3 regions of the Desulforamulus ruminis DSM 2154 genome follow, and region 3 is predicted to be linked to each of the others. Evidence: riboswitches for the same ligand, from Rfam matches in the RefSeq annotation. Region 3 holds a riboswitch; each other region holds the start of a gene.
What was found. A riboswitch is a leader RNA that binds a small molecule or an ion and turns the genes downstream of it on or off. The one in region 3 is predicted to bind S-adenosylmethionine.

Region 1: another riboswitch for S-adenosylmethionine. It lies ahead of metK (methionine adenosyltransferase); the one in region 3 lies ahead of DESRU_RS00885 (homocysteine biosynthesis protein).
Region 2: another riboswitch for S-adenosylmethionine. It lies ahead of DESRU_RS09300 (homocysteine synthase); the one in region 3 lies ahead of DESRU_RS00885 (homocysteine biosynthesis protein).

What each region holds. Positions count from the first base shown of each region.
Region 1 covers NC_015589.1:3,690,223-3,699,872, reverse strand. The annotation lists gene DESRU_RS18360 (phosphoglucomutase/phosphomannomutase family protein) at 1-899, shown strand, start outside; gene DESRU_RS18355 (S8 family serine peptidase) at 1,024-4,083, shown strand; gene murJ (murein biosynthesis integral membrane protein MurJ) at 4,288-5,859, shown strand; gene DESRU_RS18345 (YlmC/YmxH family sporulation protein) at 5,826-6,179, shown strand; SAM riboswitch class I at 6,247-6,346, shown strand; gene metK (methionine adenosyltransferase) at 6,449-7,642, shown strand; gene DESRU_RS18335 (helix-turn-helix domain-containing protein) at 7,691-8,182, opposite strand; gene DESRU_RS18330 (ATP-binding protein) at 8,331-9,095, shown strand; gene DESRU_RS18325 (glycosyltransferase family 2 protein) at 9,236-9,650, shown strand, end outside.
Region 2 covers NC_015589.1:1,844,218-1,853,867, forward strand. The annotation lists gene DESRU_RS09290 (aminotransferase class I/II-fold pyridoxal phosphate-dependent enzyme) at 1-298, opposite strand, end outside; gene DESRU_RS09295 (YifB family Mg chelatase-like AAA ATPase) at 480-2,039, shown strand; SAM riboswitch class I at 2,164-2,271, shown strand; gene DESRU_RS09300 (homocysteine synthase) at 2,341-3,624, shown strand; gene metA (homoserine O-acetyltransferase MetA) at 3,653-4,570, shown strand; gene DESRU_RS21615 (DUF169 domain-containing protein) at 4,828-5,208, opposite strand; gene DESRU_RS21620 (DUF169 domain-containing protein) at 5,190-5,642, opposite strand; gene DESRU_RS09315 (CBS domain-containing protein) at 5,969-6,415, shown strand; gene DESRU_RS09320 (hypothetical protein) at 6,431-6,787, opposite strand; gene DESRU_RS09325 (hypothetical protein) at 6,984-7,193, opposite strand; gene DESRU_RS09330 (damage-control phosphatase ARMT1 family protein) at 7,349-8,206, shown strand; gene DESRU_RS09335 (DnaJ family domain-containing protein) at 8,816-9,187, opposite strand; gene DESRU_RS21765 (LysR family transcriptional regulator) at 9,411-9,629, shown strand; gene DESRU_RS09340 (LysR family transcriptional regulator) at 9,526-9,650, shown strand, end outside.
Region 3 covers NC_015589.1:161,515-171,164, reverse strand. The annotation lists gene DESRU_RS00910 (PRC-barrel domain-containing protein) at 1-183, shown strand, start outside; gene DESRU_RS20490 (hypothetical protein) at 275-454, opposite strand; gene DESRU_RS00905 (ferritin family protein) at 851-1,270, opposite strand; gene DESRU_RS00900 (hypothetical protein) at 1,359-1,604, opposite strand; gene DESRU_RS00895 (UPF0280 family protein) at 1,781-2,521, opposite strand; gene DESRU_RS00890 (NIL domain-containing protein) at 2,523-2,924, opposite strand; gene DESRU_RS00885 (homocysteine biosynthesis protein) at 2,945-4,144, opposite strand; SAM riboswitch class I at 4,233-4,345, opposite strand; gene DESRU_RS00880 (hypothetical protein) at 4,442-4,654, opposite strand; gene DESRU_RS00870 (ribose-phosphate diphosphokinase) at 5,490-6,437, opposite strand; gene glmU (bifunctional UDP-N-acetylglucosamine diphosphorylase/glucosamine-1-phosphate N-acetyltransferase GlmU) at 6,553-7,917, opposite strand; gene spoVG (septation regulator SpoVG) at 8,190-8,444, opposite strand; gene ilvA (threonine ammonia-lyase) at 8,560-9,650, opposite strand, start outside.

The DNA.
Region 1 (9,650 bases), 440 kb from region 3:
TGGAGATGATTGGGAAAGCTGCCCTGAAGGTAGTCATTGACCCCATGTATGGTGCAGGCATCGGCTATCTGGAACACATTCTGGGTCAGGCCGGAGTCCAACTGGAAGTTTTCCACAACACCCGTGATCCCCTTTTTGGCGGAACCCTGCCGGAACCCAGCGGGAAAACACTGGAAGAGTTGAAGAACCGGGTGAAGGCCGGGGGCGCCCATCTGGGACTGGCTCTGGACGGCGATGCGGACCGCTTTGGAATTATTGATAGCAATGGTGAATACATTACACCCAATCAGTTTCTGCCGCTGCTCTACTATCACCTGAATACCGCCCGGGGTTGGCGGGGACCGGTGGCCCGGACGGTGGCCACCACTCACCTGTTGGACCGTATGGCGGTGCGGTATGGGCAGAAAGTTTACGAAAGCCCCGTAGGGTTTAAATATATTGGACAGAACATGCTGGAAAAGAACTGCGTTTTGGGCGGGGAGGAAAGCGGAGGCCTGTCCATTCGGGGCCATATCCCGGAGAAGGACGGCATTCTGGCCGGGCTGCTGGCAGCGGAAATGGTGGCCCGTCACGGGAAGAGTCTGTCTGGCATTCTGGAGGATATTTACCGGGAATTCGGCTGGCTTTACAGTGAGCGTCTGGACCTGCACACCACGCCGGAGCAGAAACAAGAAATTCTGGACCGCTTGAACCTTTGGGAACCCCGGGAACTGGCCGGGCAGGAGGTAGCCAGAAAGATTACCCTGGATGGCATCAAACTGGTGCTGGCGGACGGGGCCTGGGTTTTGATCCGGCCCTCAGGCACCGAACCTCTCTTCCGTATCTATGTGGAAGCCAACCATATGGAGCAAAAAAGCCAATTACAGCAGGAAGTGAGAGAATTGTTAAAAATACAATAAACTAACCTGTAATTGGTATTTTAAGTTATTTATCATAATCTTAGAGGAATTAGGAAGGATGCTGTCGAAAATTTAAGACAGTATCCTTTTGTTTGGGGAAATAGAAGGGATTTAGCCCTTTGAGGTGAACAACTTGATCAGCTATCAATCTATCGTTAAATATAGAAAGATCTTTGCTCTGGTACATATTTTTTTGCTGCTCCCCTGGCCCCTTTGGGGTAAGGCCTGGGCCCTTGAGCCGAATTATCAGTTGGAGAACAACCTGGCCGCGGGAATTTTGGGAATTCCGGCTCTGTGGACCCTTAATCCGGGAATCAATGGTCTGGGTTTAACCGGAAAAGGACAGACTGTTGCGGTGGCGGACGCCGGACTGGATGGCGGCAATATGGAAACCCTGCACCCGGACCTGAAGGACCGGTTAACCGGGGTGAAAGATTTCAGCGGGGACGGTTGGGGGGACCCCAACGGCCACGGTACCCATATTGCCGGCAGTATTGTGGGGACCGGTGCCAAGTCTCAGGGCTATATCAGGGGAATGGCCCCGGAAGCAGGACTGTATTTCCAGGCCACCTACAATGAGGCCGAGAAAAATCTGCGGATTCCTTCGGTTTACGACTTATTAAATGATGCCTACAATGCTCCCGGGCAACCCCGGATCCACGTGAACAGTTGGGGGGCCAACTTCAGTGACGGTATTTATGACTGGAACAGCTACAGCCTGGACAAGTTTGTCTGGGATCACCCGGATATGGTGGTGTTGAAGTCCGCCGGCAACGGCTATAAAACCGCTAAACCCTTTGTCAGTTCACCAGGTTCGGCCAAAAATGCCGTTACCGTAGGGTCCACCGAAGGAGTGCGGGGAATTGACACCGGTTCCGATAACCCCGGTCAGGTTGTCGGCTTCAGCAGCCGGGGCACCTTTGACGGCCGCATCAAACCGGAGGTTCTGGCTCCCGGCACCTGGATTTTATCCACCCGTAAAACCAACCCGAACCTGGAGGGAGATAATTATATCGGTGTTTATAACCAGTATTACGGTTATATGAGCGGCACCAGCATGTCCACCGCTCTGACCGCCGGTTCCCTGGCTTTGCTGCGGCAATATCTGGTTCAGAAAGGGCTGTCTCCCAGCGCGGCTCAGATGAAAGCACTGCTGATTTTCGGCACCCGGATTCTGCCGGGAGTATCCGGCAGCGACCAGGGATTCGGCCGGGTTGACGCCGAAAGATCGATTATCGCCATGGATCAGGGCGATGTGAAGGTTTTGGATGAGAAGGGATTAAATACAGGAGAGGAGTTAACTTATACCTACACCAGCAACGGACAGCCCTTCCGGGTGGTGATGGCCTATACCGATTACCCCAAGACCCCCGGAATCGGGAAGGATTTAGTTAATGACCTGGATGTGAAGGTAACCGGCCCGGACGGCAAGGAAGTATACTGGGGCAACGGTTATATCGACGGGGACCACTTGAACAATACTGAGGGAATTCTGATAGACAAACCCCAAAAGGGAGAAACCTATACCATTGAGGTCTCTGCCTCGGAGGTGGTTCATGGTCCCCAGCCCTTTGCCTTGGTCTATGGCAGCCTACCTTGGCAGGGCACTCTTTCCGAAGTTCACGACAATGAACTGACTTTTAATGATGGACAGACACTAAGGGTGAATCAAGAGGTAACCATCCGTCTTACCGACGGCAGCGCCGCAACGGAGGCGGCTATCAATGAGATTCCTGCCGGAGCAGAGGTTTATCTGGTATATGGCGAAGAAGGAGAAATCTCTCATTTGGATGCCCTTTATAACACCATTCACAGCAAGCTCCAGGCCAAGGAAGGTTCCAACCAACTGGTTATTGAGGATGGAACACGCTGGTCCCTGGCGGAGGAAGCTAAAATTTTTGTTGGCGATAACGAGCTTCAATGGAGCGAACTGCCCCTGGAAGCGGAGATTGAACTGACGGTGAATCCCGGGGATGATAAAGTTTGGCGGGTGGAAGTGAAAAACCTGCCGGATAACTCCCCTTACTATTCCTTACCCCTTTCGGAAAAGGATATAACTATAGCCATACAAAACTCCAGGAGCAGCGGCAAGGTGGTTCTATCAGCGGCGGATCCGGAAGATACATCAAAACCGGTGACCTTGGCCTTTGCCGCCGGGTTGGCCTCAAAGCTTGTCAGCAACGGGTTGCCGGTAGAACTGAGACTGCCGGGATTAAGTATTGAGATTCCCGTCGGTGAATTTGGCCGGATAGGCAAATCTGAAGAGGGGGCACAACTGCAGCTACGGGTTGCCTGGCAGACAGTGGGTGAACAATCTCTGCCTGCCGCAGACCCGTTTATGTACCTGCGTCCGGTAGGAAAGCTGGTGGAGATCCGGCCTACTCTGGTATGGCCGGACGGCAGTCAACTGGCAATTAGTTCTTCCAATTCCTTCCTTAAGGTAACCATTACTTCTCCTCTGGGATCCACTGCCGGGTTAAACCTGCAGCGTTTAGGGACCTATCGATATAGTGAATTATCCCAGGTGTGGGGGCTGGTAAACATTGATTACAATCCGGATACAGGCAGGTCCACTTTCTATACCAACCGGTTCGGAAAATTTGGCATTTTGGAGGCTAGCCGAACCTTTGAAGACATTACAGACCATTGGGCCAGGACGGATATAGAGATTATGGCGGCCCGCCAGATTGTAAGGGGTATGGCCCCGCAGACCTTTGCTCCGGATCTTACCGTAACCAGGGGACAATTTACAGCCATGCTGGTTCGGACTCTAGGCCTTTCTGAAGAATCCGTCTCCCCTGCCGAGTTCTCAGATTTACCCGGGGATTACTGGTGCGCCGGGGCTGTGGGCACCGCAGTAAAAATGGGCCTGGTTTCCGGTTACGGCGACGGAACCTTTGGTGCCAATGATCCCATTACCCGGGAACAAATGGCGGCTATGCTGGTCCGGGCCATGCGTTATGGTACGGAGAAAAACCTCAATGAAAGCGCACTGAATCCCATCCATTTTACCGATGAGGAAAACATCTCCTCCTGGGCTAGGTCCTCAGTGGCTATTGTGGCGCAGGAGGGCCTTATGAAAGGCAGGGAAGCCGGAGGCTTTGCTCCTCAGGAATTTACCACCCGGGCCGAGGCTGCTGTTGTGATGGTGCGGCTGCTGAGCTATCGGGGGAATAACTGGTAGCTGTCGGTTGTCAGAAACAACCATTAAGAATCAATATTTACTTAGAGAAGGGTTTTCACCGGTTGAAAGCCCTTCTTAATTTTTATTATTAAGCGATACTGAAGGATATAGGCGAAAAGAGTCGAATATACTACCTTTGTTGTGATGAGTTTATCAGTACTAACCATAAAACCGATAGCTGAAAGCCAATAGGAGGTCCTTTGATTGTCCACTGGAAGAATTATTGCCAGGGCGGCCCTGGTTGTGGCCGTAATTAATCTCTTATCCCGTATTTTGGGTTTTGTCCGGGAACAGGCCATTGCCTATATGTTTGGAGCTACCAGCACCACCGATGCCTATGTGGTGGCCTTTAACATTCCTTACACCGTTTTTGCTATTATCATTGGTGCTTTGGCGGTGGTGGTGATCCCCGTTTTCAATGAATATGTGGCCAAAGGCCAGAAGGAAGAGGCCTGGCGGTTGTTTAATACCGTGATCACCCTGGTGGTTCTAATCTTTGCAGCATTCACTGCGGTCGGAATTTTTGCGGCCCCACTGCTGGTCAAGCTGACAGCTCCGGGATTAGATCCGGGAACCGCTGCCTTGGCCGCCCGGTTGACGGCCATTATGCTGCCAATCCTGATCTTTTACGGATTGGCCACCGTGTTTCAGGGATTGCTAAATGCCAATCAGGTCTTTGCCATCCCGGCTCTGAGTACCAGTGTTACCAACGTGGTGATCATTGCGTCAGCCCTGACTCTAGGGGGCTGGTACGGCGTAGAAGGTTTGGCTGCCGGAACCGTGGTGGGATTTATTCTCGCCGCCCTGATTCAAGTTCCTAAACTCAAACAGCAGGGCTTCCGGTATAAATTTTCAACGGACTGGCGTCACCCGGGAGTTCGTAAGGTTCTTTACCTGGTGATGCCGGTGGCTATCGGCACTTCCCTGAACCAGATTTACCTGATTATAGACCGTATTTTGGCTTCAGGACTGGCGGCCGGAAGCATCTCCGCCTTGAATTACGCCAACCGGCTGATTTTAATGCCCATTGGTTTTTTTGTGCTGGCGGTGGGCACTGCTTTTTATCCCACCATTACCCGCCTGGCGGCGGAGAAGAAACAGCGGGAGCTGTCTGAAACCGTGGTGGGTGCCTTCCGTCTGGTGACCCTTTTTGCCCTGCCGGCGGGAGTGGGGCTTCTGGTGCTGGCCACTCCCATTATTCAATTGCTTTTTGAACACGGGAAATTTGATGCCCGGGCTACGGAAATGACAGCCATTGCCTTGGTGTTCTACTCCATCGGGCTGGTGGGCCAGGCGGCCAACATCATTCTTACCCGGGGTTTTTACGCACAGCAGGACACTAAGACACCGGTGAAGCTAATGGCCGTTACGGTGGTGGTCAATTTGATCTTCAGCCTGCTGTTGATTGGTCCGCTAAAACACGGCGGATTGGCCTTGGCCAATTCCATTGCTTCCCTCCTGAACACGGTAATGCTTTCCTATTACCTGAATAAGCGGATCCCGGGCATGTGGGAGGCCAAACTCTTTAAATTTCTGGGACAGATTTCTCTGGCCTCCGCCGCCATGGCAGCGGGAGTCTGGGGGATGAATCATCTGGCGGCCGGCCTGCTGGGCGGCCTGGGAACCCTGGGGCTGGCCCTGCAGGTGGCGGCCAGCATCATCGGCGGGGTGGTTATCCTGCTGTTGTCGGTATTCCTGCTGAGAATGGAAGAGGCCAACCTGATGGCCCGCTATGCTGCCAAATGGATGGGACGGCTGCGCCCTTCCAAAAGCTAATTGATTGCGCACCCTTTGCCCGGCAGATGCATAGCATGGGGTTAGGGGAGGTGGCGGCATTGATAAAAGCAACCCAGTTGGAGACCAAGGATATTGTAAACCTGTCGGATGGCGCCAGACTGGGGCCCATCAAGGATTTGCACATTGACCTGGAAACAGGCAGGGTAGTGGCCTTGGTGCTGCAGGCTCCGCGCAAATATTTCGGACTGATGCGCTCCGGCCGGGATCTGGTGATTCCCTGGGATCAGGTGAAAAAATTTGGGCTGGACACCGTGCTGGTGGATTTACAGCCCCTGGACCGGAGTTTTTATCAGGAGTAAGATATTTTTAATTTGACACATTGTACCTGCTTTGCTAAAATAAATCTGGCAAAAATAGATTCTGATGTTCTCATCAAGAGAGGTGGAGGGACTGGCCCGATGAAACCCGGCAACCTCACGTAAGGTGCCAAGTCCTGCGGGGAAGTGTCTTTCCTGACAGATGAGGTTATTGAGGCAGGCTGGGGAAAAGAAAAGACCTCTCCGTAAATGGGGAGGTTTGTTTTTTTAGTGATGAGACAGGGAATATTGAATAATTAGGAGGGAACCCAGTGAGCAGAAAATTATTTACTTCTGAGTCCGTAACCGAAGGTCACCCCGATAAGGTGGCAGACCAGATTTCCGATGCCATATTGGACGCCATTCTGGCCAAAGACCCAATGGCCCGGGTTGCTTGCGAAACCTTTGTAACCACCGGCATGGCCGTGGTAGGCGGCGAAATTTCTTGCAGTTGTTATGTGGATATTCCCAAAGTCGTGCGGGAAACTGTCCGGGGCATTGGATATACCCGGGCCAAGTACGGTTTCGACGGGGATACCATTGCTGTGCTGACCGCCATTGATGAGCAGTCCCCGGATATCGCCATGGGTGTGGACAAGGCGCTGGAAGCCAAAACCGGGGAAATGAACGAGGCAGAGATTGAGGCCATCGGTGCCGGGGATCAGGGTATGATGTTTGGTTATGCCACCGACGAAACCCCGGAATTTATGCCGCTGCCCATCTCCCTGGCCCACCGGATGGCCCGCAGGCTGGCGGAGGTACGTAAAACTGAACTGCTGGACTACCTGAGACCGGACGGCAAAACCCAGGTAACGGTAGAGTATGACGGTAACAAACCTTCCCGGATTGATACGGTGGTGGTTTCCACCCAGCACCACCCGGAAGTTTCCCTGGACAGAATCCGTCAGGATATCATCGAACAGGTGGTGCGCCCGGTGCTGCCCCCAGAACTGGTGGATGCACAAACCCGTTTCTTCATTAACCCCACCGGACGCTTTGTAATTGGCGGACCCCACGGCGATGCGGGACTTACCGGCCGTAAAATCATTGTGGATACCTACGGCGGCAGTGCCCGCCACGGCGGCGGCGCTTTTTCCGGCAAAGACCCCACTAAAGTGGATCGCTCCGCCAGCTATGCCGCCCGCTACGTGGCTAAAAACCTGGTGGCAGCCGGCCTGGCCAGCCGCCTGGAAGTTCAACTGGCCTACGCCATTGGTGTGGCCCGTCCTGTCTCTGTAAGGGTGCAAACCTTTGGCACAGGTAAGGTTAGTGACGATGTTTTGATTGATTTAATCAACCGCCACTTCGACCTGCGTCCGGCTGGCATCATTAAAACATTGGATCTGCGTCAACCCATCTATAAACAAACTGCGGCCTACGGTCACTTTGGACGCAACGACCTGGACCTCCCCTGGGAACGTACCGATAAAGCGGAGATCCTCCGGGCAGAGGCCGGTTTAGAGTAAAAAAGCATAGGTAAAGATGAAAACCAGGTCCTATGGACCTGGTTTATTCTAGGAATCCTTCTTTTTATCCGGTTTCTTGCCCCGGCTTTGCCGGGTGTATTTTTCACCCGGTTCCTGTACGAGCAACGGGTTCTCCAAATATTCCTGGACATAGGTTTGCTTTATCCGCCGGATGGTGTTGCCTAAAGAAATTAACCATTCTCTGATGAGTTCATTGGAATGGCCTTGGATTTTAAGGGATTGGATCAAACGAATCAAACCGTAATTTTCTTGATCCGAAGCAAAGGCCAAAATATCCGGCGGGAGGGAAGGCAGATCCTTCCTTTCAAGAATTAAAGTATCCGTAAGACCCAGCAAATAATCCGTACTGCAATTGAAAAATAGAGCTAATTTTCTTAGCGTATCGGGGTCCGGCTGGCGTTTTTCTGTTTCATAAAGGGCAATGGCTGATTTTCCGATATTGAGTGCATCGGCCAGCCCTTGCTGGGTAAGGCCTCTATCTTCTCTCAGCTCTTTCATTCTGTCTCTAAAAATTCCCACAGGATACACCTCGAATCAATTATATCCTGCGAAATTTTTAGTTCAACAAATTGTTTCATGTTGAAATTAAAACCAAGATTTTTCTTGACAATATTTCAATATGAAATTAAATTAATAGATAAAAGAATAAAGATAAGGGGGTAATGCCGTGATCATTGATGTAGATCATGATCTCAGCTTACTTCAAATGATGGAAAACACAGGCAAGTATGACCCCTTTTTAAAAAAGGATCAGCCGGAACGAATCAATATTATAAGGGAAATTACAGCGGGAATTGCCCATGAAATTCGCAACCCCATGACCACCGTGCGGGGATTGCTGCAACTACTTCAACAAAAAAAGGAATGTTCTTTGTATCAAGACCTGTTCAAGGTGATCATCCAGGAACTGGATAAGACCAACGAGATCATTACTGAACTTTTATTCCTATCCTCGAAAAAAGCGACCAATCTTACCTTCCATAATCTTAACGACGTGATTTTATCCCTGCGGGATGTTCTGTTGGATCGGGCTCGGCAATATAAGATGCAGGTTACCATGGATTTGGCTGACCTGCCGGAATTGCTGCTGAATAGGGAAGAGATCCGGCGTTTAATCTTAAATCTAGCCCAAAATGGTTTGGAAGCCATGCCCACCGGAGGCAACCTGCAGATTAAAACCTTTATGGAGGAGGACAAGGTTGTCTTGACGGTGCAGGATCAGGGGGAGGGAATCGAACCGGAGGCCCTGGAGAAATTAGGAATCCCTTTTTATACCACCAAAGAGGAGGCGGTGGGCTTGGGACTGGCGGTTTGCTATGGTATTGCCGCCCGGCACAACGCCCGGATTGAAGTACATACAGGAAGCCTGGGCAGTACCTTCGCCGTTTATTTTGAAACGGATACCTGCCGCTGCAGCACGCCATTGGCTTAAAACTGGACGGTTCATTATAAACAGACCCTTATCCCTGAAACGGGGTAAGGGTCTGTTTTTTCAGGTCAATATTTCCATTCCTCCGCCGCGCACCCCGGCGGGCCGTTCACACATACTCTGAATTACAGGGGGTGTGCTCAATGGCGATGACCATCGAAAAGCTGATCCTAGTGATTCTTGCCTGTTATGGAATCTATCGGTTGGTCCAGGATGTTGCAGGCTCCATAAGGAGGCAGCCGGGGCCCCCGGTTAGTATGCTGGTGGTATTAAAAAACCGGGCTCAGGATGCGGAATATCTGATGCGCAGAATGGCCTCCTGGAGTAGGCACCAATGGGTTCAATTGGAGATTGTGGTGGTGGATGACGGTTCCCAGGACGATACCCCTTTCATTCTTCAAGGCTTGCAGCAGCAAATGGCCCTGCGGCTGATTACCATAGACCGGGAATCGCCCGGCATGGAGGAAGACCAGGACAGGGCCTTGTTAACGGGTCTGCTGTATTGTCATAACCCCTTGATCTGGCTGGTAGACCTTCGCAAGCTGCCGCAAAGGATGA
Region 2 (9,650 bases), 1.7 Mb from region 3:
TTTCCAGGGCGGCATTCATAAACAGAAAGATGGCTTCCTCCGCCCCGGAAGTGACCAGGACATTTTCTGCGGAAACCTGGGTATAGATATCGGCAATGGTTTGCCGCAATTCCGGGTTTCCCGGCGCCTCGGTATATCCCAGCCATTGATTCTGAAACCTCTCAAAGGCGCTTTCACCTTCCAGGCTTAAAATTTCTTTAATGGTAAAGGACTCACAATCGGAACAACACAAAAGATGAGGGGCATTGAATTCATATTTGGCAAAATACCTTTCCAGCTTAAAATCCGGCAGCTTCAATTCCGTTCCTCCCTTTTTAATATCTTCTCGGGTTTACAATACCCCATTTCGAGACCGGAAGAGTAAATCCTTTTTATCCTGAATTTAGAGATGATTTTTGCGATAAAGTCAGGATTCGACAATATCTCCAAAGGTTTCTAAATCTGCGGGGCGGAATATTCTTAATAGGTTATTAGGATATGTGGTCAAGAATTTGGGGGAGAAGGACTTGCTGGCGATTATTAACAGTGTGGCGCTCCAGGGTCTTAAAGGGCAGAAAATCAAAGTTGAGGTTGATGTGTCGAACGGGCTCCCTGCGTTGGACCTAGTTGGTCTACCGGACAGCGCGGTGAGAGAGGCTAAGGACAGGGTACGAACGGCAATAAAAAATTCCGCTTTGGAATTCCCGGTAAAGCGCATTACCGTCAACCTGGCTCCGGCTGATATTAAAAAAGAGGGCCCTGTTTATGATTTGCCCATTGCCGTCGGTATCCTGGGAGCTACCGGACAAATCCATGAAGCCTTGTATTCCGGCGTGGCCTTTATCGGGGAACTATCCCTGGACGGCTCTGTAAGGAGTATTCACGGCGTGTTGCCGTTGATTTTAGCTGCCAGGAAACTTGGTTTAAAGGGCGTTGTGATCCCCCGGGAAAACGCTCCGGAAGGGGCGCTGGTGGAAGATATGGAGGTGTTTGCCGTTTCTTCCCTGGCTGAACTTGCCTTGGCTTTAAGGGGTGAAGCGGAATTGGAGCCAGTTAAAAAAGAAGCTTATCCATACCGGCAAGAGCAGCCTCAGACAATCGTTGATTTTGCAGATGTTCAGGGGCAACTGACGGCGAAGCGCGCCCTAGAAGTGGCCGCTGCCGGAGGACACAATATTTTGATGATGGGCAGTCCCGGCTCCGGTAAAACCATGCTGGCCCGCAGAATACCAACCATTCTTCCGGATCTGACCTTTGCAGAGGCCATTGAAATCACTCAAATTTACAGTTTGGCCGGACAGTTAACCAATCACCAGCCCATTATCACCAGCAGGCCTTTCCGTTCCCCTCATCATACTTCCTCTGCCGCCAGTCTGGTAGGAGGAGGACGGTTTCCCAGACCCGGTGAAATAAGCCTGGCCCATCATGGGGTGCTGTTTCTGGACGAACTGCCGGAATTCCATAAAGACGCCCTGGAAGCCCTGCGGCAACCTCTGGAGGATGGTTTTATCAGCGTTTCCAGGGTGGCGGCCAGCATTGATTATCCTGCGTCAATCATGCTGGTGGGAGCGGCTAACCCCTGTCCCTGCGGATTTTTGTTGGACCCGGAAAAGGACTGCATCTGCACGCCCTATCAGGTACAGCGCTATATTAACCGCATTTCCGGCCCGCTGCTGGACCGGATTGATATTCACCTGGAAGTACCGAAGGTATCCTACGCAGAACTGACCGATGTTTCACCCGGCGAGCCTTCGGCGGCCATCAAGGCCAGGGTGGAAGAAGCCCGAGGGCGGCAGCGGGAAAGATTCAAGGATTCGGGAATCACCTGTAATGCCTCCATGGGTTCCCGGGAGGTCCGCCGTTACTGCCGTTTGGAGGCTTCAGCCGCCAAACTGCTGCAGGATGCTTTTAAACGCCTGGGACTAAGCGCCCGGGCCCATAACCGCATACTGAAAATAGCCCGAACCATCGCGGACCTGGACAACCAAAAGAACATCTTAACCAACCATCTGGCGGAAGCCATCCAATACCGCGGTCTGGACCGGTTGTTTAGAAACTGAGGGAAGGTTCTGAGAGCACCTTTACCACCAGAAAAAGATTAAATTGGAAGCTGTTTTAAAGAGTTGTAAGAAGTATTCTTGACACATTGTCCTCTGCAAAATATAATTAGAAAAAATAAAAAATCTCTTATCCAGAGCGGTGGAGGGAAAGGCCCTATGAAACCCGGCAACCGGTCGGCTTTAGTCGACAAGGTGCTAATTCCTTCAGGAAGTATTTCCTGGCAGATGGGAGGAAGTGGAACACAGAATGAACAACCCCTTCATCCATTGAAGGGGTTTAATTTTTTAAGGAGGTTACATCATGACAGAGAGAAAACTTGGTTTTGAAACCCTGGCCCTTCATGCCGGGCATCAACCGGATCGTGAAACACTTTCCCGGGCAGTGCCCATCTATCAAACGTCATCTTACGTATTCCGGGATTCCGAACATGCCGCCAATCTTTTCAGCCTTAAGGAAGAGGGTCATATTTACACCCGCATCGACAATCCTACCACCGATGTGCTGGAAAAGCGTCTGGCCGCCCTGGAAGGGGGAGTGGGAGCCCTGGCCATGGCTTCCGGACATGCCGCCATTGTGGCCGCTATTTTGAATATCGCCTCCGCAGGGGATGAAATCGTCTCTTCCACCAACCTTTACGGTGGGACGGTGAATCTATTCACCCATACCTTTGCCAGACTGGGTATCAAGGTAGTCTTTGTAAACCCCGAGGATCCGGAGAATTTCAGAAAGGCTATTACGGAAAAAACCAAAGCCCTCTTTGCGGAAACCATCGGCAATCCCCGGTGCGATGTCCTGGATCTGGAGGCGGTTGGAAAAATAGCCCATCAGGCGGAAATCCCCCTGATTGTTGACAGCACCTTTACCACGCCTTACCTCTGCCGGCCCTTTGATTACGGAGCGGATATTGTGGTTCATTCCACCACCAAATTTATTGGCGGGCATGGCACCAGCATTGGCGGCGTGATCATTGATTCCGGAAAATTTGACTGGAGCCAAAATGATAAGTTTCCCGGATTGAATCAGCCGGACCCCAGCTATCATGATATAACCTATACGAAAGAAATGGGGGCGGCAGCCTATATTGCCAAAGCAAGAACGCAGCTATTAAGAGATCTTGGGGCATGCGTCAGCCCCTTTAACGCGTTCCTGCTGTTGCAGGGCATTGAAACCCTGGCCTTACGGATGGAAAGGCATGTGTCCAATGCCCAAAGGGTGGCGGAGTTTTTACAACAGCACAGCCTGGTTAATTGGGTTTCCTATCCGGGGATAAAAGGCCATCCATCCTACGAGCTGGCTCAGAAATACCTACCTAAAGGAGCCGGGGCGATTTTAACCTTTGGCATTAAAGGGGGGCTTGAAGCCGGCCGGAGATTTATAGACAGTTTACAAATTTTTTCTCACCTGGCCAATGTGGGAGATGCCAAATCTCTGGTGATTCATCCAGCTTCCACAACCCACAGCCAACTGTCCGAGGAGGCCCTGAAGCAGGCGGGGGTTTCACCGGACCTTATCCGTATCTCGGTGGGGCTTGAAAGTATCGGTGATTTGCTGGAGGACCTGGATCAGGCTTTAAAGGCTCAATAGAATTTGACAATAGAGGGGTGGCTGAAGGATGCCCATTAAAATACCGGATCACTTGCCTGCAAGCCAAATTTTAACCAATGAAAATATTTTTGTGATGCATGAGACCAGAGCGGTGCGTCAGGATATACGGCCGCTGAAAATGGCGATCTTAAACTTAATGCCCACCAAGATAACCACCGAAACCCAACTCCTGCGGCTTCTGGGCAACACCCCGCTGCAGGTTGAAGTAGAACTGCTTCATACCGGTTCTCACTGGTCAAAAAATACGCCGGAGGATCATTTGGCGGTATTTTATAAAACCTTTGAGGAAGTAAAAAATCAGAAATTTGACGGTCTGATTATAACCGGCGCGCCGGTGGAGCAACTGGAATTTAACCAGGTTGATTACTGGGAAGAATTACAGGAAATCATGGAATGGTCCAAAGATCATGTCACCTCCACCTTGCATATTTGCTGGGCAGCCCAAGCGGGGCTTTATTACCACTATGGCATACCCAAATATGACCTGCCGGCTAAATTGTTCGGTGTATTCAAGCATTGGATTAATCGGAGCCATATTAAACTGCTCAGGGGTTTTGACGACGAATTTTATGTGCCCCATTCCCGTTATACCGAGGTAAGGCGAAGGGACATTGAAAGAGTGGAAGAACTGGAAATCCTATCAGAGTCGGATGAAGCCGGTGTCTATATCGTGGCTGCCAAGAACCGCCGGATGTTCTTTATTACCGGCCATTCCGAGTATGATCCGCTGACCTTAAAAGGTGAATACGAAAGGGATGTCAAAAAAGGGCTGGATATCCTTGTTCCCCAAAATTATTATCCGGAGGACAATCCGGAAAATGAACCGGTAGTAAAGTGGAGAGGGCATGCCCACTTGTTATTCTCCAACTGGCTTAACTATTATGTATATCAGGAGACCCCTTTTAATCTTACGGAGATAAAATAGGCAAAAGACTTTGCGTAGTGCCTTAAGAACGGCAGATAACCCAGTGAACAACCGGACTAATAAAAAATAGAACACGGATTCAACGGATGATACGGATTTACACGGATTTAAAATTAAAAATCCGTAACAATCCGTGGAAATCCGTAAAATCCGCATTCTATTCTTTTTTTGAAGAAATAAAGAGCTGCGCAATGCAACCATTCTGGTTTTTGCCACAGCCCCTGTTCATAGGTCCTCTACGGAAATCTAAAACCAAACTACTCGGCTTTATAATCTTTAAAACGAATCATCGGACATTTTTTGCAAACATCCACTCCCGGGAAATCTTGACCGCCGGCCCCCAAAAAGGAGCTCCCGCCATATTTAAAGGTTCTTTTAATTAATTGATCCGCTAACTGACTTATCTGCTTGCCAGGAATAAACAGGTTCACCTCGCCTTTTTCGGTTTTACCCGAGGTAAAGCTGCCTGCACACATGGTTTTCATTTCCGGTTTGTTTTCCTGAAAACAACGTACCGAACCGCCGCAGACCACCGAATTGATGGTATGGTTAGAAGTTACCGTGGGCACTTTACAGGCTCCGATATAATCATTAAGGATATGATAAGCCTGGAGTACATTTACCACAAAGAATACCACATCTGATCCACCGGGGTTTTGTATAGAGGCGCCGTCATAACGCCTTTTAACTGGCCAACGGGTAAGGTGGGCCGGGCTTGCATGCATTCCTTGGCCAGATCCCGGTCTGTGGTATATTTAACTTGTTCGTCAACCTCGGCGTCGGAAGCTTCACGGAAGCCAAATACCGTTCTGGCATTACCGCAGAGCAACTTGTCATCGGTAACCTTTACAATATAGTTGTCCATGCGGGAAGCCAGGGCAGCCTGACAAAAGGTCATCTTTGAAGCAGGCACCTTTTCCGGGATAAAAGCGTCAAACTCGTCTTGGTCAAAGAAAAATTTAATGGCCACCGGATTATATTCCAGTTTGTATAAAGCTTGAAAGGCTTTGTGCATATCCTCGTAGCTTAGATGGTTCCTTGTGGCCAGTTCAGCAACATTAATCAGCAGCAATTTTATTCCTCCTAAAGATGATGATAGGGATAAGCTTATGCTAATATGATTATAACAAAAAAGAGGACTTTTTTATGTAAATTTATGATTTAGATTATGGCATCAATGGCTTGGCAATCCGTTGCTGCCGTTTTCCACCAGAAAAGTTTGTTTTACTGATGATATGATCACTGCCAATATAAAAATAGATTTGACAAGGAGTGGGTAAATCCCGTAGTGTATTTAGTATCAACTACACTTTTTACCAGGTGGTATCGGAGAATAGGACGTTAAAATCCGCATAGGATTTAAGCCTGAGATTAAACTATAGTAGAGAGGTGATGGGGATGAAAGTAAAAGAAATCATGAGAAGTGATGTAATCACGGTAACAAAGGACATGACCATTCAGGAAGTTGCTGAAGTTTTAGTCACCCATAATATTTCCGGAGTTCCTGTTGTGGATGAAGCGGGGAGTTTGGTGGGGATGGTAACCGAGGGGGATCTTTTACATAAAGAGAGCAACCCCAGAATTCCCAAGTTTTTTGGATTGTTAGGTGGTCTTATTTATTTCGGCGGTGTTGATCAATACAAGGAAGATTTTAAAAAACTGGCCGCTTTAAAAGCTGCTGAAATAATGACCAGCAAAGTGATTACGGTTTCAGGGGAAGAGGAAGTGGGGCAAGTGGCCACTTTGATGATTGACAATAATATAAAACGCATTCCCGTAGTGGAAAACGGTAAAATGATTGGTATTGTAAGCCGGGCGGATATTGTCAAGACCCTGGCAAAATAGAAGCAGTGTATCTCGTCAGGGGTTAAAGCGCAGTTCTTCCGAACTGTAAGTCACCGCCGGTTGATTGTTTTTGGACGGTATAACAGTATAGCTAAAGGCCGAGGCATCCAGCAATAGTTCCTCATCCAATGCTTTCGTTGTGGGCTGCGGGGAGTTTTCTTCCCGAGGGAGTTCCCCTTGCGTTTCTTGCCGCTGCTCCGGGGCTTCTTTTGGTTGTTCCGGCTGCTTTATTTCCGTTGACTGTTCCTTAGGCAAAGGTTCACTGTTTTTGGTAGGGGAGTTCCCAATGATTTGGTCGGCGATAAAATAACCTCCGGCAAAAGCAAAGCAAAGAAAAACAATCAGTCCGAAAACAACTAAAAATATGCGCATGGTCCACTCCTAAGAATTTTGTAATTTAATAATGTTTTATGTAGAAAATACTCTAATCTATTTTGCCATAACAGCAAGATTATTTACAAGCGGCTGCATTACAAAATGATTCCGGTAGAACCAAGCCCCCGGTCATAAACCGGGGGTTGTTTATTCCTTAGGGCTGTGGGAACCAACAAAATATTTATGACGCCTCTTAAAATCGATGGATATTTGACAAAATAATTCCTAGAATAATGGCGATGATTCCTCCCCTGCGGTCTCCCCCGATAAAAGCCAGAAGGCCCAACCCCAAAAGAAGCCAACCTAAGAAAATAAAGATGGTAGGCAGGGAAACGCCAACGGACATAAAAAACCAGACGGCCAATAAAATCAGTAAAATTAGTAGTATGGCTACATTTTTCATTTGCCTCTCCTCACATCCTATGCGTTTTGTAGGATTAGTATTGGACAAGATCCCCAGTAATCCTTTAAAAGAATATAAACCTTGAGCAAGAAATAGTATTATTTTTGGCAGGTGTGGATGCCTTTTTCCGACTTTATTGAATCAGGAGGATTTTTATGAAAGCCTATATTGATTGTGTTCACTGTTATTTAAAACAAGCGGCTTCCTGCATGGCTTTTGCTCATGTTGATGAAGACCGGCAGCATCAGGTAATTTATGAACTGATGGATTTTGTAAAAGGAATGGATCGAAGGAACACACCCGCGGAAAATTCCACCGAGGCTTTGTTGGAGGTATACAAAAAGATTGCCAATGATGACCCTTATAAAGAAGCAAAGAAAAGTTCCAATGATCTTGCCTTAAAGTTATATCCTGCTCTAAAGGACCTATTAGAGGACTCTGAGGACCGGTTATACAGCGCGCTGAAAATTTCGGTTGCGGGCAATATTATTGATCTGGGCATTAACAAAAGCTTTGATATACAAGGCAGCCTACAATACAGCTTAAAAACGGGTTTTGCCAAGGATGACTATAGGGATTTTTTAGGAAAGCTTCAAAAAGCAAAAGAGGTCGTAATTATCGGGGACAATGCTGGAGAAATTGTCTTTGACCGGATTTTGGTGGAAGAACTGACCCGGCGGGGAAAAAAAGTGATCTATGTTGTTAAAGAGGGACCAATTTTAAATGATTCTACCATGGAAGATGCCTTTTACATTGGCATGGATAAAGTGGCCCGGGTTATCACCACCGGATCCCGTTATTTGGGCGTATCTTTTAACCATATTTCCCAAGAATTTTTATCCTTGCTGCAAAACTCCGAGCTCATCATTTCCAAGGGCCAGGCCAATTTTGAGACCTTGGAAGATCAAAGCTTTACCAAGGGCCGCATTTATTATCTGTTAAAAATAAAATGTGAAGGGGTTGGCAGGGTTGCAGGAGTAAATTTCGGAGACATCGTGTTTTTTAATAAATAAGCATTAGCAAAAGTTTTATAAGCCTTCCTTTTTTGTGGTCATAAACGTTATCCTGATAAAGAATTCTCTTTTTATTACAAATAGATTAAAAGCATAAAGATTATATTGACATGATTATTATATTTTAATACGATAACAGTAATCCAGGAAATAACCTTGGTTAAAGTACTGGTAACCCTGAAAAGCCCGATAGCGAAGGCTCTGGTGGCTGCTTTGATGATAAAGCCGTTTTGAGGGGGGTCCAAAGGAAGGCGACTTTTAAGCCGGATGAATTGAAGGGATCAACCTGATACTCTTCCTTGGAAGTAGGAAACGAAGCCAGGGAAGCAAAATCAAAACTCAGAAGGGGCAGAGACCAAAAGTCGTTCGTGGCAGTTCACCGGGTCAAGCGAAAAACTTCAAAGCTTCCAGAGAATCATTCTATGTGCACGTAGGATGAATAGATGGTCTGGTTGCAGAGAAGAATTCGGAGCAAGGGTAAAACTTCAAAAGGGGGAACGTTTCCGTTGAGGTCCTTTAGGAAAGGGTAAACCAATTCCACGCAGATGGAATTTGTGTTTACCCTTTCCGACGTAAATGCTCTTTTTAATTTAGCCCCCAATGCAGGCATTACCTGCCGAAACGTTCAAGCACTTTGTTTTTATAGCATTGAAGAACCGATGAAGAAACCTGCCTGTTTTCCATCAGCATATTAAAACGAAGAAGTTTTTCATTCAGTTTAACGTGGAGAGAGCTTTTTTCCCCTTCATCGTAACAGCAATCAATTAATTTTCGCAGGGAGATGATTTCATTTTTCAGGCTCATTTCTTCCGGCAGAACCCCCGCGTTTTTCAATAAAATATAGCCTGCCCGGAGTTCCTCCAGAACAGCAGATAAATCCTCTAATTCCAGAGGTTTTCCCGCACCGGGCAGGTGGTCAAACTCCCCCTGATGAATGGCTTGTTTAATTTTAGCTTCCGCAATATACCTAAAAACATCCATGGATTTCACCTGCCTGATAAGTGATAGATGCCTCAGCTATTTATATGCTTCAACTCAAAAGAGAAAAACCCTTTTGACGAGATTTATTTCTTATGAAGAATTATTCTATTTCTTTTATCAGCAACGTTACTACTTTATTAACTCAGTACTGAAAATTACGTAAAGTTTAACGAAAGCTAGATTAGAATATATTTCCCTAGAAATTCCTTTCGGAGGAAAATCGATGCGTATAGAACAATTAGAGTATTTTTTGGAAGTAGCTGAGTGTAAAAATATATCACAAGCAGCCGACAATCTGTTTGTTGGGCAATCGACAGTTAGTTCCGCCTATTATTGCTTTGGAAAAAGAGTTAAACATAAAGCTTATGAAACGTACAAGTCATGGCGTTGTGTTAACACCCATAGGCGAAGAAATGTTGCCAGTAATCCGGTCTATGATTAAACAATCTCAACAATTAAAATC
Region 3 (9,650 bases):
GAAATCCCTGCCACCCGCGCTGCGCTTACGGAAGACCGGGTGGAAGTAAAGGATCTGCCCCAGGAGGTTGCCTTAACCCGGGAGGAATATCTTCTTCCTTTAGAGCCAGTGGAGGATAAGGAAGAAATGGTTAATCCGGAGCAAGCAAACGAAGAACCTCAGGCGGATAAAAAAGAAATATAAGGCCAAACCCCATGAAAAAAGCGCCGCATGCCTGATATCAAGGCCGTCGGCGCCTTTTTCGGTTTAGCTTGTAAGGATGCCTGCATTTTCTCTAACGAGCCTTTCCCGGGTAATTCTTTTCCAGAATTTGATCCAAAACCGGTTTTTGCCGCGGTGTCCCTTTCATTGCCTCAATGCTTTCCATGAAATAGTTAGGATTTTCCATCACCCTTTCCATAACCCCTTTGGTCATGGGATGGCTGCTTTTGGTATGCTGGGTAAACATCATCATGAACCCCTCCTTTTTATAGTTATTCTTTTACGGGTATTATAATTTAATTTGTGAAATAATGCACCATCTATTCATCAATGTCAAAATAGGAAATAAATACTGATAAATTGAGTTGTTTATAAACCGACAGGCTAACGAACTTTTATTGGAACGCTTCTCCTGATATCCAACTCAATCCTATAGAAAGGGTTATAAAAATAAAAAGATGTGCAAAAGAAACAGCATGCACAGTCCTTTGTTTAAAACATAATAGAACACGGATTTTACGGAATCCGTATGATCCGTTCAATCCGTGTTCTATTCTTAAAAATCGGTTGTTCGTTGTTTATCCGCCTGTTCTTTGGCCCCTCGATGATTTTGCGGCACTCCCTTGCTTATTCTTTATGCTGAAGTCTCTTAAAAATCATCCATCATGGCCGCCACCGCAGCACCATGATGATCTTCCTCCCTGGCCATACGCTCAAAAATAAACTGTTTATCCGGGCTGGCCTTAAAAATATCCGCCATTTGACGGTACATTTTAGCAGCCGCTCCTTCCCGCTGCACCGCGATGGTCAAAACTTCCTTGGGCGTCATCTCAGGGTTGAGTTCACCGGCTTCCTCAAATCCGTCAAAATAGACTTGTTCATTAATGGGCTCGCCGGATTTTAGCCACAGCAGATAATCTAAATGATCTTTTTCGTCCTGGGACAGCTTCAGTAAAACTTGACTAGTTTCTGAATTTTTAGCCTTTTCTGCCATTTCTTTATAAAACTTGAAGCTGCTTTCCTCCGATTTAATGGCCACATCCAAAATATCGTTAACTGTAAGTTCCATACGATCTCCTCCTCTGATTTCCCTTAACTTTATTTTAGAGCACGGGATAAAGTGCCGCCATAACAAGTTCCTGTCAAATTCCTTACTTTTATTTTGTACAGCCCTTCTTTTGCCCCCGGTTAAACTTATGGGCGGAAAACTGCATCAGGTAGCCACAGGCATTGCATAAAGATACCACCACCGGAAGCCCCCTTTCCTGGTTGATGCCATAGGTGCCGTCGGGCTTGCGCACCAGTTCATTAAGGGCAAAAATCTGGGGTTCTGTGTTTTGGCTTTCGTCGTTCATAATCATGACCATTTCTTCTTCACAAAGGGGGCAAACAGGCTTTTTCAATTTCTAACACCTACCTATACTTATTTTTCTCATTTTACACTAAAAATGGTATAAAGGAAACGTGGTTTCTGCCAATTCCTAGCATAGGCGAAAAATCCTGTTTAATCTATCATTTCTTTTTTTATATATTCTAAAAACAAAATAATAAGACCGGAAAGTCCGGTCTTATTATTTCTTTACATGGGAACCAATTTTATTTGCCCCCAGGCTGCCAGTTTTTCTCCTTTGATGGCAATGGCTCCGGCAATCCCGGGGATGCTTGCGGCAAAATCCACCGCCCCCTGCACATCCTCTTCGCTCTGCACCCGGTTACCTGCGGCGGTGGCCACGGCATCCGCCAAGGAGGTACAGGAAGCTAAAATAATAACCGCATCGGACTGGCCAAAACTCAAAGAGTGTCCCACTGTACCGGAAGACGTACAGATTCCCAGGGGAGTCTGCCGGCCTTGGACCTCCAGTGCAATCTTGTGGGTAAAAGGAGAGGGTCCGGCAAAGATCCCCACCCGGCGGGTACCGGAGGATTTCAGGAAGATATCTCCTCCATTCTCTACAATGACGTCCCGGGAATGCCTGGCTAATTCCCTCCCCACTTTTTGAGAAAAGGCCCCGGCCACCGCCGCCATGGGACCGACCCCCGCCAACTGAGCCGCTTTGGCCATCTCCACCGCCAGCTCCGGCGCCCCCGGCAGTAACCGGTGAGGCACCAGGGTGGTTTTGAATTCGGGGTCCCTTTGAATATATTCCTCTAATAATAAGCGCTGTTCTTTTACCAGACGTTCCACCCATTGAACCAGTTCCGGTGAAAAACGCTCCCGTCTCACACCGATATCCAGGTCGGTCTCTTTAATCATCACCTGAAAATGGATTAAATCCACCTGCCGGTGCAGGTCACGGTATGTCCGTTCGGTATAATCCAAGTTAAATCCTAACCTCCATGGCCCTGACCGGGCAAACCTTTAAGCATTGCAAACAAACCACACATTTATCGCCATCAAATTGCACTTCCATGGACGGACGTTCCATATACAGGGCGCCGGCCGGACAGTGACTGGTACAGGCGCCGCACATAGTGCAACGCTCGTTATTGCGCACCACTTCCTGGGTTAAAGGGTGCACAGTAATTCCCTGACTGCGCAGGTATTCAATGCCGTCTTCATACCGCTCTCCTACCAGATCCAAAACCATGGTTCCTTCCAGATGCGGATTAATCTTCGCCTTTATAATGTTAACCACCAAGTCATAATCTTTAACCAAATGGTAAATAATAGGTTGGTCCGAAGTACTGGAACCAAACCGGAGAACAATTTTATGAGGCGCCATAAGCCGTTTGCTCCTTCCCTTTACTTAATCTCCAGGGTTTTTGCCATAATCCCGGCATCGGGTCCGGGAAGCAATTGAACCGGTTCTCCCAGTAAAAAGTCTCCCTTTTGTATCCATTCCTTCAAGGTGCGGGCAATCTCCCTGGCTTTCGGGTAACTGGAAAGGGGCACCGTGGGAATCTCTTGACCTTGTACGGTAATTTTACCGGATTTCAGTTGAGCATAGCTCACCAGCCCAAGGTTGCCGCCAACCCGGTTGGGGTAGTTATCGCTGTAATCCACCACCGGGGCATGCAGTTCTTCATCGGATAAGGCAGCAAAACGAAGAATCTCTTCATTTAAAATGGGGATGGGAATCCCTAAACCAACGGTGAGGGTGGCTCCGTATCCCTGGTAGCTGGTACCTCTAAGCCACTGGGGTTTCATTTGTTTTAAATCTCCCAGTACAGAGAGAGTGCCGCCGGCAGAGCCCACAATATTCCCTTCAGCATCCTTTAACCATCCCGGGAAGTGCTGGGTGCCGTTCCAGACCACATAGCCAATACCGCCCCCCAGGAAGATGCGGGTGCCAATGCCAATGGTGGCAAAGTTAGGATCTTTCATCAAGGGGCTTAATTGTCCGGAAGTGGAATAGGTTGCATTGCCTAGCCGGGGTTTTAACGTACCCATATAAGTATAAATAGTCTTTTCGCTTAAGTTTACCGCGCAGTTATAATTCTGATAGGCGTTGCGCGGGTTAAATAAAATGGCTTCATTCATGTCATCCAAGGTAATGGTTGTTTCAATTTCCTTGCGCGGATAGCAATCGGTACCATAGGACAGCGCCTTCAGCTTTACCGGCTTATGGCTTACCAGATCTTCAATGACATGGCCGCCGCCATAGCGGAACTCTCCGGGAAAGTTATTATTGGCCGGATCATCTTCGGGTATCTCGGTAACGCCAATATAGGCATCCACAGCGGCAATGCCGGTATAGGCCGGAACATTATTGAGGGATACTTTTTGCATTCTCATACGGGGAGAAGAGTGACCAAAGTTTAAAAAAGCACCGGAAGAACACATGGGCCCAAAGGTTCCTGTGGTGACCACATCCACTTCAGCCGCTGTTTTCGCCAGACCCTGTTCCCGGACTTTGCCAATGACTTCCTCCGCGGTTAAAACCACCGCTTTACCTGCCCTGATGCGGGCATTAATTTCCGCATAGGTACGTTCAACACTCATTTTTGTCCTCCTTTCGTGCTCCTTGCCCCACCAATCATGAAAGCCTCTCCTTAACAGAAGAGGCTTCGCTAATCATCGCGTTGCACACCTCTTATCTGCCAGAAGATGATCATCTCCTGCAGGAATTAGCACCTGTCCGGGATATTTCCGGATGGTTGCCGGGTTTCATAGGGCCAGTCCCTCCACCTCTCAGGATAAGAGCACAGATATAAAATTGATGACATTAGTTTACCAATCTACCCGTTAACTGTCAACCATATTAAAAAAATTCATCCGCTAAACTTAAAAAGTAAAATGCTAGGCTGTACTGCTGCGAAACAACATCTCAATGACTCCAGGCCCTTTATCCTTGTGCAGTTCAAAAAATTTGGCCAGGCGGTTTAATTCGTCCGCATCCATAATGATGCGATAACCGGTGGGAAATTTAACCCAAAAAACTTTCCCTTCCTGCATATCGGTAACCTCCAGGCCATTATTTTTTAAATAATTGGCATCTTGACTATCCTTCATCCATTTCCCTCCCGCAATGATCATAAAAATTCAGTTTAAAAATAAGGGGCTTACCATAACTGAACACCAGTATATCTCGGATTCCAGGCACGCCTTGTGGCTCCTTATCTATTTTTACGGGAGCTGAAGCAGGCCTTCTGTGCCGGTAATTATTTACCCTTGAAACCTATGCTTTTCCGGTGGCCTTCCGTCCTAGGCCAAAGCCCGGTTCCTTCTCTAGCAGACCGTCTGGCCGTTCAAGTCGCCTACTCAGAAAAAGGAAAAAATAACAGGGTACTCCTTCGAACCCTGGTCTTTTCCTTTTTAGGTATGTTTGTTGCTCAGTTCATGCACACCCGGAACATTTTCGACCTTGAAAAAATTTCTGGATATGTATAAACAAAATCAAATTCACACACCCTAACTAAAAAAACACTGGGGGTGACCGCCACGAACAACCAGGATGAATCCCGCCCCGATCTCTTGGAAACAGGAGTCAACAGCGGCTCCTATTCACCGGAGGAACCGGAGGGAGAATTAAACGTTGATTTCTACCGGAATTGGTCTATCCATTGGTAATCCCGGCCCCTTATACTTTAAGTTTACTCAATTCTGGTCCGCTGGAACAGCCTTTTGTCACCGGGACCAAAGAAACACGACAATAGTCCCCGTCAACCCAGGACTATTGTCGCACTCAAAATGGATTAACTCCATTATAGCAGTTTTGGGTTTAATTAAAATAATACAAGTTTTACCAGTCCCAAGCCAACATCTCCATTAAAATACCCGTAATTCCGGCAACTCCCGGAAATTACGGGTTATTTTAATGCTCTTAGTAGCAAAAGCCGGGCTTTGCTTATGAAAACAGCTTGCTCACCGACAGGTCCTCGTGAATACGAATAATGGCCTCTCCCAGCAGCGGCGCCACGGAAAGTACTTTTATTTTATCAATCATTTTCTCCGGCGGCAAGGGAATGGTATTGGTAACTACAACCTCTTTAATGACCGATTCTTGCAAACGTTGGATGGCAGGGCCTGATAAAACGGCATGGGTACAGCAAACACGAATTTCCTTGGCCCCCCGTTCCATCAGCGCGGCGGCTCCTTTGGTAATGGTGCCCGCCGTATCGATGATATCGTCAATCATAATGACGGTTTTTCCTTTTATGCTGCCGATAACATTGGTGACCTCCGCCACATTGGGTTCCGGCCGGCGCTTATCGATAATGGCCAGGGGCGCTCCAATCCGTTCCGCCAGATCCCTGGCACGGGTAACCCCGCCGATATCCGGGGAGACCACCACCACATCGTCCTTTAAATTTTGATGAAAATACTCCGCCAGGATGGGAACCCCGGGTAAATGGTCCACCGGAATATCAAAAAAGCCCTGAATCTGTCCTGCGTGAAGATCCATGGTAATCATTCTGCGGCAGCCGCTGGCAATGATAATATTGGCTACCAGCTTTGCGGTAATGGGCGCCCGGGCCCTGGTTTTACGATCCTGGCGGGCGTAACCGTAATAGGGCACCACAGCGGTAATCCGCCGGGCAGAAGCGCGCCGGAGGGCGTCCACCATAATTAAAAGTTCCATCAGATGTTCATTCACCGGAGTGGAGGTCGGTTGAATAATAAAGGCGTCTGCTCCCCTTACGCTTTCCTCCACTTCCGCCCGAATTTCACCGTCACTGAATCTGGACACTTTCGAGGCACCCATGGCCACCCCAAGATATTGGCATATTTCCCGGGCCAAATCGGGATTGGCATTCCCTGCAAAAATTTTTAATCTCTTGCTTCCGGAAGACATCAATTTACCCCCAAACTTTAATTAGCTTTCAGCTTTGGGCTGTCAGCCTTCTGTTCTCTCCGTTTAATTAAAGCTCACCGCTGCCTGTCCAATGGCAGATATTGCCGGTTCCCTGTTAGGAACGCCTTTTCTTTGCCCAGTCCGCCACATTGGTTTGCCGTTCCCGGGCTACCCCCAAGGCATCCGCAGGCACATCTTTGGTAAGCGTTGAACCTGCTGCCACCACCGCGTTTTTCCCTACTTTGATGGGAGCGACCAAATTGGTATTACTGCCAATGAAGACCCCGTCTTCAAGGATGGTTTGATATTTATTTTTACCATCATAGTTACAGGTAATGGTTCCCGCTCCCACATTGACTTTTTCGCCAATGACGGCATCTCCCACATAACTTAAATGAGGGATCTTACTTTCATTGCCAATGGTGGATTTTTTAATTTCTACAAAATCACCCACTTTAGCCCTTTCGCCAATCTTTGTGTCTGGGCGAATATAGGCGTAGGGACCCACCACCGTGGAACTGCCAATTTGGCTCCCGGCCAACACCGAGTATTGGATCTCAACCCCGTTGCCGATGACGCAGTCGGTAATGTGACTGCCCGGGCCAATGGTACAGCCGCTGCCAATCACGGTATTTCCCTGCAGGAAGGTAAAGGGCAACAGTACACAGTCCCGGCCCACCCGAACCCCCGCATCAACATAGGTATTGCCGGGGTCGATAATGGTGACACCTTCCGCCATCAGCCCTTCCAGCACCCGACGGCGGAGAATTCCTTCCGCCCTGGACAACTGGATGCGGTCATTAATCCCCAGAATTTCACGGTTATCCTTTAAAGACACCGCTTTAACCGGCAGTGTCTGGCGGACAAAGATTTCAATAATATCCGTCAGGTAATATTCCCCCTGAGCATTGGCGGGGGATATTTCTTTTAGTGCTTGAAACAGACCGGAGACTTGGAAACAATAAACTCCGGTGTTAATTTCCTTTACCTTTAGCTCCTCGGGAGTTGCGTCCTTTTGCTCAACAATCCGGCACACATTGCTGTCGGGAGTCCGGATCACCCGGCCATATCCGGTGGGGTCCTCCATCTCGGCAGTCAGCAGTGTTGCCGCAGCCCCGGTTTCCTGATGGGCTTGCGCCAGTCTGGCCAGAGTATCCGCCCGCAATAGGGGCGTATCTCCACAAACCACCAGAAGATTACCGGAGAAATCCGCCAATTCTCCTTCCGCCTGCAGTAAGGCATGGGCTGTACCCAGTTGTTCTTCTTGCAGCACCACCCTGGCCCGGTTCCCTACAAAGTCTGCAACCTGTTTAAAGCCAAAACCGGCCACAACCACCGTTCGAGTCACTCCGGCTTGAGCAACCGCTCCCAACACCTGACCCAGCATGGGTTGTCCGCAAATAGGATGCAATACTTTGGGTAAATCGGATTTCATCCGTGTCCCTTTACCTGCCGCCAGGACCACCGCAGCAAGCTCCATCCGGCCCCCTCCTTATCACTAGAGTATATCCATGTTGTAGGATGAAAGATCTGAAACGGAAGACCTCCTCCTTCCACAGGGTTTTAAGGAAGCTCCCTTTTCTTACTAAATATAGCATATCCTCGAAGGGGAAAAGTCTTTCCACCAAGCTTAATTTTTCCACGGAAAAAGATCATTTCCTCTTTGTTCGACAAAATTAGTAAAAACAAAGAAAATTCCGACATAAAAAGGGAGCATTCGCTCCCTCATTTTCTCTATTGGATTGACTTAACTTAAATCGCTTCTTGGTAAGCTTGCAGGACTGCGCTTTGGATAATTTCTCTGGCAGAAGAAGTAATGGGATGGGCAATGTCTCGGAACTCACCATCGGGGGTTTTTCTACTGGGCATAGCCACAAAAAGTCCGTTCTGACCTTCAACCACTTTTACGTCATGGATTACAAAGGCATCATCCAGGGTGACAGATACAATGGCTTTCATCTTTCCTTCCTGGAGCACTTTTCGTACCCTAACATCAGTTACGTGCAAATCTTCACCACCTTCCGCTGTTACCAAATTATGTTAGCCTAGATATTCTTCAGCGAAAGGCAAATTCCTTCTTATTTCAAAACTTTCTTTTAATTTATTCAAAAAAAATTTACTACTATTTCAAGATATCCGCCACATAACCTATCTGGTGCATTTCTTCGACAATTTGTTCAATATGTTGAGAATTTCTCGTTTCCAAAGCAATTTCTACTTCTGCCTGTTTTAAGGGAACGTTGGGTTTGATCCGGTCATGGGCAATGGAGATCACGTTGGCCCCGGAAGCAGCCACCGTTGAAAGAAGTTTTTGCAACGCCCCCGGCCGGTCGGATATCATAGTACGCAGGCGCAGATAACGACCGGCTTTCACCAGCCCCCGCTCAATGATGATTGATATCACATTCACATCAATATTCCCACCACTTAAAATAACCGCAACCTTTTTTCCCATTAAGTCACATTTTTTATGGATTAAAGCCGCCATACCAACCGCCCCGGCACCCTCCACCATCAGTTTAGAACGCTCCAGCAGCATCAGGATAGACCAGGCAATCTCCTCATCATCCACGGCAATAATTTGGTCCACATATTTTTGTACCATGGCAAAGGTAAGGTCTCCGGGACGCCGTACCGCGATCCCGTCCGCAATGGTCTGAGCCGAATTTAATTCCTGAATTTTCCCCGCCCGGCAGGCCTCCAGCATGCTGGGAGCACCGGCAGCCTGGACCCCGATGATTTGCACTCCCGGCCTTTGCTCTTTAATGGCGCAGGCTACACCGGAGATCAGTCCTCCGCCCCCAATGGGCACCACAACCGCATCCACATCCGGCAGGTCTTGCAAAAGCTCCAGCCCAATGGTACCCTGCCCGGCGATGACCAGAGGGTCATTAAAGGCATGAACAAAGATTGCTCCGGTTTTTTCCCGAATTTCCTGGGCTGCGGCAAAGGCTTCATCATAAACCTGGCCCCGCAGTACAACTTCGGCTCCGTAGGCCCGGGTGGCTTCGATTTTGGTAATGGGCGCTCCTTCCGGCATGACAATGGTGGAGGAAAGGCCTGCCCTGGAAGAGGCAAAGGCTACTCCCTGGGCATGATTTCCTGCCGAGGCAGCCACCACGCCGCCGGGGGATCTCCCCAGAGTGGCAATTTTATTGTAAGCCCCCCGCAGTTTAAAGGAACCGGTTTTTTGCAGGTTCTCCAATTTGCAAA